DNA from 3 places in the Streptomyces sp. 184 genome. Region 3 is predicted to be linked to each of the others. Evidence: riboswitches for the same ligand, from Rfam matches in the RefSeq annotation. Region 3 holds a riboswitch; each other region holds the start of a gene.
What was found. A riboswitch is a leader RNA that binds a small molecule or an ion and turns the genes downstream of it on or off. The one in region 3 is predicted to bind cyclic di-AMP.
Positions count from the first base shown of each region.

Region 1: it holds a riboswitch for cyclic di-AMP, as region 3 does, so the genes downstream of both, QBL21_RS20555 (LysM peptidoglycan-binding domain-containing protein) here and QBL21_RS29535 (transglycosylase family protein) in region 3, are expected to answer to the same signal.
Region 2: it holds a riboswitch for cyclic di-AMP, as region 3 does, so the genes downstream of both, QBL21_RS02690 (M23 family metallopeptidase) here and QBL21_RS29535 (transglycosylase family protein) in region 3, are expected to answer to the same signal.

Region 1 is NZ_CP123230.1:4,902,624-4,904,878, reverse strand. Features, by position in the region: gene QBL21_RS20560 (FadR/GntR family transcriptional regulator) at 1-306, shown strand, start outside; gene QBL21_RS20555 (LysM peptidoglycan-binding domain-containing protein) at 409-1,308, opposite strand; cyclic di-AMP (ydaO/yuaA leader) riboswitch at 1,315-1,489, opposite strand; gene QBL21_RS20550 (hypothetical protein) at 1,593-2,249, opposite strand.
Region 2 is NZ_CP123230.1:636,964-639,218, reverse strand. Features, by position in the region: gene QBL21_RS02690 (M23 family metallopeptidase) at 27-1,154, opposite strand; cyclic di-AMP (ydaO/yuaA leader) riboswitch at 1,166-1,340, opposite strand; gene QBL21_RS02685 (PP2C family protein-serine/threonine phosphatase) at 1,564-2,255, opposite strand, start outside.
Region 3 is NZ_CP123230.1:6,975,966-6,978,220, reverse strand. Features, by position in the region: gene QBL21_RS29540 (dipeptidase) at 1-895, shown strand, start outside; cyclic di-AMP (ydaO/yuaA leader) riboswitch at 1,136-1,329, shown strand; gene QBL21_RS29535 (transglycosylase family protein) at 1,333-2,255, shown strand, end outside.

The sequences.
Region 1 (2,255 bases), 2.1 Mb from region 3:
GCCCTGCTGGCCGCCTCGCACAACGAGCTGCTGGAGCGCATGGATCTGGTCATCGCCAGCGGACTGGCCGCCCGCGACCGCCTGGTGCACGGCCCCGGGCACCATCCGCAGGACCCGGTGCCGGGGCACCGCGCCGTGCTGGAGGCGATACGGGCCGGGGACCCGGACGCGGCGGAGTCCGCGATGCGCACGCTCCTCGCGCAGGCGGCGCGGGACCTGGCGGAGCTGTCCGCACGGCCGGCGCCGGCACAGGAGTCCCGGCGCGCAGCAGAGGGCGCACCGGAGGAGCAGGCGGCGGGGGCGTAGCCCGTACGACAGGCGCGCCCCGCCGCGCGGACGGATCCGTGCGACGGGGCGGCAGGGGACTCCCGCGGGCCCGGGGCCCCTGCGTCGGTACCTGGTGGAGCGTCAGTACCAGTTGTTGGCCTGCCAGAACTCCCACGCGCTGCACGGGCTGCCGTAGCGGTCGTTCATGTAGTCCAGGCCCCACTTGAGCTGGGTGACCGGGTTGGTGCGCCAGTCGGCGCCGGCCGAGGCCATCTTGTCGCCCGGCAGCGCCTGCATCAGGCCGTACGCGCCGGAGCTGGGGTTGGTCGCGGTGTGGTCCCAGCCGCTCTCCCGCTCCACGATGTTGCTGAAGCAGGTGAACTGGTCCGCGGGCACGATCTCCCGGGCCGCGGCCTGGATGCCGGACTCGCTGGTCGGGACGCTCGCCTGCTGCGCCTCGGTGGCACCGCCGGAGCCGCCGGAACCGGCGGCGGACGACGAGCCGTTCGGGTCGATGGCCTTGCCGACCTTGCCGCCCTCGGTGTCGATGCGCAGCTCGGTGCCGACCTTCAGCGCGGCCGGGTTGTCGCCGATGGCCTTCTCGTTGTCGACGTAGACCCGCTGCCAGCCGCCGGGCACGTCGTACTTCGCGGCGATCTTGGACAGCGTCTCGCCGGCGCCGACGGTGTGCTCGACGTAGCGCTGCTGCTTCTTCTCGGTCTTGGCGGCGCTCTGGTCGGCTTCGGTGGGCTTGCTCGCGGCCTTCTTCCCCTCCAGGTCCAGCTCCTGGCCCGGGAGGATCAGGTGGGGGTTGTCGCCGACGGCTTCCTTGTTGGCCTCGTACAGCCGCTGCCAGTCGGCACCGAAGCCGTTGTCCTCGGCGATCTCCGAGAGTGTGTCGCCCTTTTCGACCGTATAGGCGTGCGCGGCGGTCGCCGCGATTCCGCCGGCGACGGGGAGGGCTATGCCCACCCCCGCGGCAGCGGCGTAGCGGCGGGTGGAGCGCGACTTGGGCGCGCGCCGGGTGCCGGTTCCGGCCATGTTGGCTCGCTCTTTCTCCGACGCCTGCGAAGTGAGCTGTCGGGTTCGGGCTGGAGTTGCCCGGCCGCGTCGTGCTGTGCGGCTTCACCCCGAGTCGGGGAGTCCGGTGCGCTTTGCCACCGTGCCTCCGGCCGACGGAGAAGTGGTTCCCCCGCTCCTGCCCGAACGGCTGTGGGGACGACGGTTCCGGGCTCCGACGGGCAGGACTCGGCGTACCGGAGCGCGGTGCTCGCGTCTGCGAACGTCTGGGACACTAGGAGATCGAACGGCAGATCACAAGAGGATCACGAGGATCCACGCATAGTCTGACGCTCCGTGGTGACGCGCGCACGCGTGGGGCGGCTGGGGCGGGTGTGGCGAACGGCACTCGAACCGCGGCGCAGCGCCTCCAACAGCGGCTGTCCCGCCGGTACGACGAGACCGTGCACCCCGCGGTCCGCGGCGCCGGCCAGCACGGCCCGCCAGGCGTCCGGTCCGGCGGGCGCCGCCACCGGGGTCCAGCGCCCGGCGCCCGGCTCCTCGTACCCGGGGGCGGCGGGCGCGAGACGGCGGAAGGCGGGCACCGTCGGGGCGACGGCGACGAGTTCCGCGCACCGCCGGGTGTCGGCGGCCAGCGCCAGCCGGCGGTCGCTGAGCAGTGCGACGGTGGCCAGCGCCCGCGCCAGCAGCGCGGCCTGCGGGACGCTGTCGGGCAGCGTGACGACCAGCTTCGCCCGGTTCGTGGCGGTGGCCAGGGCGGCGGCGAGCGCGAGCACGTCGTGCGCCGGGTCCGGACCGCCGTCCAGCCACAGCGCGTCGGCGCCTGCGGAGTCGTACGCCGCGCACTCGGCGAGCCAGGCGGCGGGCGCCTGGGGAAGCCGGGGGAGCAGCACCCCGACATGGACCGTCCGCCGGGCACCGGCCGGGGCCGTGCCGGGGGACGGGGGTGTGGATGCGCTCATCGTCTG
Region 2 (2,255 bases), 6.3 Mb from region 3:
CCGGGGCCCGGGCCCCGCCGCGTCGGTCAGACCGGTGCGCCCATGTTGCGCAGCCAGGCGAGGGGGTCCACTGCGTCCCCGCCGCCGGGTCGTACTTCCAGGTGCAGGTGCGGGCCGGTGACGTTGCCCGTGGCGCCTACGCGCCCGATGACGTCGGCGGTGGTGACCTCACCGGAGGACTGGATGATGGAGGACAGGTGGCAGTACCAGATCTCGGTGCCGTCATCGAGCGTGAGGACGATGCGGTAGCCGTACGAGCCGGCCCAGCCGGCCTCGGTGATCGTGCCGCCGTGTACGGCCTTGACCGGGGTGCCGGTGGAGGCGGCGAAGTCCTGGCCGGTGTGGCCGGCGGCCCACATGTCGCCGGACTCGCCGAACGTCGAGGTGAGCGTGTAGTTGGCGACCGGGGCGACGTAGCTGGCGGCGAGCTTGGCGAGGCGCTCGGCCTCCGCCTTCCGGCGGGCCTCCTCCTCGGCCTTGCGCTTGCGCTCCTCCTCCAGGCGGCGCTGGCGCTCCTCTTCCTCCGCCTTCGCGTCGGCGGCCTCCTCGGCCGCCTGCTTGGCGGCTTCGGCCTCGGCCTCGGCGCGCGCGGAGGCGTCGGCCTCCGCCTGCTGCTGCTCGGCCTGCTCAAGGATGCGCGCCCGCAGGGCCTCGCCGGAGTCGGCGGTCGGGGTCGCGGTGCCGGAGCCGGCGTCGCTCGCGTAGCTGACCTGGGTGAGCGGGGCCGTGGTGACGACGGTGTCGGAGGCGGGCTCCTCGTCCGTCGGTATCAGCTCGCCGACGCCCGGAAGGCTCTCCGCGTCCGGGAGTTGGGCGCTGATCTGGCTGGTGACGGAGTCGACCTGGTCGGGCATGGATATCGCGACCGGGGGCTTTTCCTGCGCCGTGGCCATGCTGCCGGCGCCGACGGCGGCGAAGACGCCGACGCCGAGTACGGCGCCGCTGCGGGCCATGCTGCCACCGCGCTGCTTCGGGAGGCGCCGGCGGCCGCGGGAGGGAAAGTCGTCCTCGGGGAGGACTTCGTCGACCGGCTCTTCGACGGCGTAACCGGTCTGCGCATACCCCTCGGGGGCGGTGCCGCCGGACGCATAGCCGTCGCAGCCGTAATCGTCATAGCCATGGCCGTAGCCAGGCCCAGGCCTGTAGGACGCCACGAAGGCGTACTCCTTTCCTTCCTTCTCGCCTACCGGGTTAGCTGACGGGTTCGGAGCAGGAAGGTCTCCTACGGGCCGCCTCCTGGCGGAGGTTGGCCCGATTCACCCCAAGGTGGTGGTTCCCCGGTTCCCTAGGTGGTGCGTTACTGAAGTTGTGATGCGTGCGGGATTCGGCGACGGCGCACGGTGCCGCCTCTTGCGGCGGCGGTGACGACCGCGCTGCGTTACCGCACGCTAGCGGACGACGGCGTTCGATTCCAAGTCGTTCCCGTTATTCAGTTGTGCTTTACCGCGGACGATCCGGGCATGTACCAGCGGAAACGGACAAGTTGGCGCGTCGGCTACCCGGGGTGAGGTCCGGTCGTTAGCTGATCGTGCATCAGTTGTTATGCGGAGGGGCGCTATTCCACTACGGAGCGTGTGCACGCGAGGGCTCGGCCGGCGGCTGTCCGGAGGGCTTACGGGAGCGGGAGAGCGCGAACAGCGCCATGTCGTCCGCGACCCGTCCGCCCGTGTAGCGGGTGACATCGTCCAGGAGGGTGTCCAGCAGCTCGTGCGGACCGTCGAAGACGCGGCCGTCCAGGTGCTCCAGCGGGTCGTAGAAGACGCCCTCCTGGTTCCGCGCCTCCGTCACGCCGTCGGTGAACAGGACGAGCGACGCCCCCGGCGGGAACGCCACCTCGGTCAGCTCGTCCGGCCACGTGCCCAGGTCGCCCATGCCCAGCGGCAGCGCGTGCTCGTACGGCTGGAGCATCCGCGCCGCGCCGTCCGACCCCAGCAGCACGGGCGCCGGATGGCCGCGGTTGAGCAGCCGCAGCGCGCCGCCGTCGCGGTCGACCTCCGCCAGCACCGCCGTGGTGAACCCCTCCACCCGGTCGAGGCCGCTGCGCCCCGTCTCCTCGCGCTGGAGCGCGCGTTCCAGTCGCCGCGCCACCCCGTCGAGCCCCGGCTCCTCCTCGGCCGCCTCCCGGAAGGCGCCGATGACGACGGCCACGGACTCCACCGCCTCCAGCCCTTTGCCGCGTACGTCGCCGACGATGCAGCGCACGCCATACGGGCCCTCCTGCACGGCGTAGAGGTCGCCGCCGATCCGGGCGTCGG
Region 3 (2,255 bases):
CGTGACCGCCGACGAGGTGGAGGCGGCCCGGGTCGACGGGCGGATCGCCTCCCTGATGGGGGCCGAGGGCGGGCACTCCATCGCCAACTCGCTCGCCACCCTGCGCGCCCTGCACCGCCTCGGCGTGCGCTACATGACGCTCACGCACAACGACAACACCGACTGGGCCGACTCCGCCACCGACGAGCCGCGGCACGGCGGGCTCACCGCCTTCGGCGAGGAGGTGGTGCGCGAGATGAACCGGGTCGGGATGCTCGTCGACCTCTCCCATGTGGCGCCGGCCACGATGCGGGCCGCGCTGCGCGTCACGGAGGCACCGGTCGTTTTCTCCCATTCGTCCGCTCGTGCCCTGTGTGACCACCCGCGCAACATTCCTGATGATGTGCTGGAAATGCTCCCGGCCAACGGCGGTGTGGCGATGGCCACGTTCGTGCCGAAGTTCGTCCTGCCGGCCGCCGTGTCGTGGACCGCCGAGGTGGACGAGCACCTGAGCGCGCGGGGCCTGGACCCGTTCGGGGCGGACGACGAAACGGTCCGTGTGCGGAGTGCGTTCGAGGAGGCGAACCCGCGGCCGCAGGCGACGGCCGCGACCGTGGCGGATCATCTGGACCATATGCGCGAAGTGGCAGGAATCGACCATATCGGTATCGGGGGCGACTTCGACGGCACGCCGTTCACCCCCGCCGACCTCGCCGACGTGGCCGGTTATCCGCACCTCGTCGCCGAGCTGCTGGACCGCCGCTGGTCGGAAGAAGACCTGGCCAGGCTCCTGTGGGGCAACGCGCTGCGGGTGCTGCGCGACGCCGAGGCGGCGGCCCGCGAAGTGGCCGCCCGGCGCGGCCCGTCGATCGCCACCATCGAACAGCTCGACGGCCCCGCGGGCACACCGGAGTGACCAGAGTGACATAAGTCACTCACAGAATTCTCATCTCATGGGGCAATGTGTCCGACTCCTCTGAAATCGACAAGTCTCCACTTCGGAGGGGTAATTGAGCGGCGGCGCGTGATGCGGCGATTGTCGCGCTGATTCCGATGTGACGCTCGGAACGGCCTTGGTGACGGTTCACAGCTTGTTCTGATTTCCGCTGTGTGTTTACGGTGCTCGCCGTGCTCGCGCCACCGATGCGGGCACCTCGTCGCCGTAACGCCGAATCCTGTCGGCGGTGACGTGCAGCCACTTTCAGCTTCCACGGCAGGAGCGGGGGACCCAGGTAAGCGCCGGACCGCGCGCAAGCGCGGTACGGCTTGGGGTGAAGCCATGCTCCGCATGGCCGGGCATCTCCAGCTCGAACCCGACAGCTCACCTCGCAGGCGTCGGAGAGGAGCATGTCCATGTCCGCACGCGGACGTCACCGTCGCCTGGGCCGGATAGCCCGGGGCAGCAGGGCCCTCGTCATCACCGCCGGCAGCGCCGGCGTCGCCATCCCCCTGATCGCCGGCGGCCACGCCCAGGCCGCCTCCGTCGACACCTGGGACCGCGTCGCCCAGTGCGAGAGCGGCGGCGACTGGAGCATCAACACCGGTAACGGCTTCTACGGCGGCCTCCAGTTCGTCCAGAGCACCTGGGAGGGCTACGGCGGCACGCAGTACGCGGCGCGCGCCGACCAGGCCACCAAGGAGCAGCAGATCGAGATCGCCGAGAAGGTGCTCGCCTCCCAGGGCCCCGGCGCCTGGCCGGTCTGCTCCGTACAGGCCGGGCTCACCCAGGGCGGCCCCGCCCCGGACCTCTCCACCGGCGGTGGCGAGGAGGCCCAGCAGGAGGCCGAGCCCGAGGCGCAGACCGAGTCCGAGCAGCCCGCCCAGGCCGCGGAGGCCCCGCAGCAGGAGCAGGCCCCGCAGGCGCCGGAGAGGAAGTACGAGAAGGCGGGCACCTACACCGTCGTCTCCGGCGACACCCTGTGGGACATTGCCCGCAAGCACGGCATCGCGGGCGGTTGGCAGTCGATCTACGGGGCCAACAAGGACGTCATCGGCGACGACCCGGACCTGATCTTCCCCGGTCAGAAGTACGAGTTCGACGGCGGCGAAGAGGTCACCCTGGAGGAGCCGGAGGCCGCTCCGGCCGAGCCGTCCGCGGCGCAGCAGGAGGAGCCGGCGGCCGAGGAGCCGCAGCAGGAGGAGGAGCAGCCCGCCGAGGCCGCTCCGGCGGGCGGGTTCTCCGCCCCGATCGACGCCGGCCTGTCCACCGCGTACCGGGCCTCCGGCGGCTCGTGGTCCAGCGGTTACCACACCGGTGTCGACTTCTCCGCCGGCAC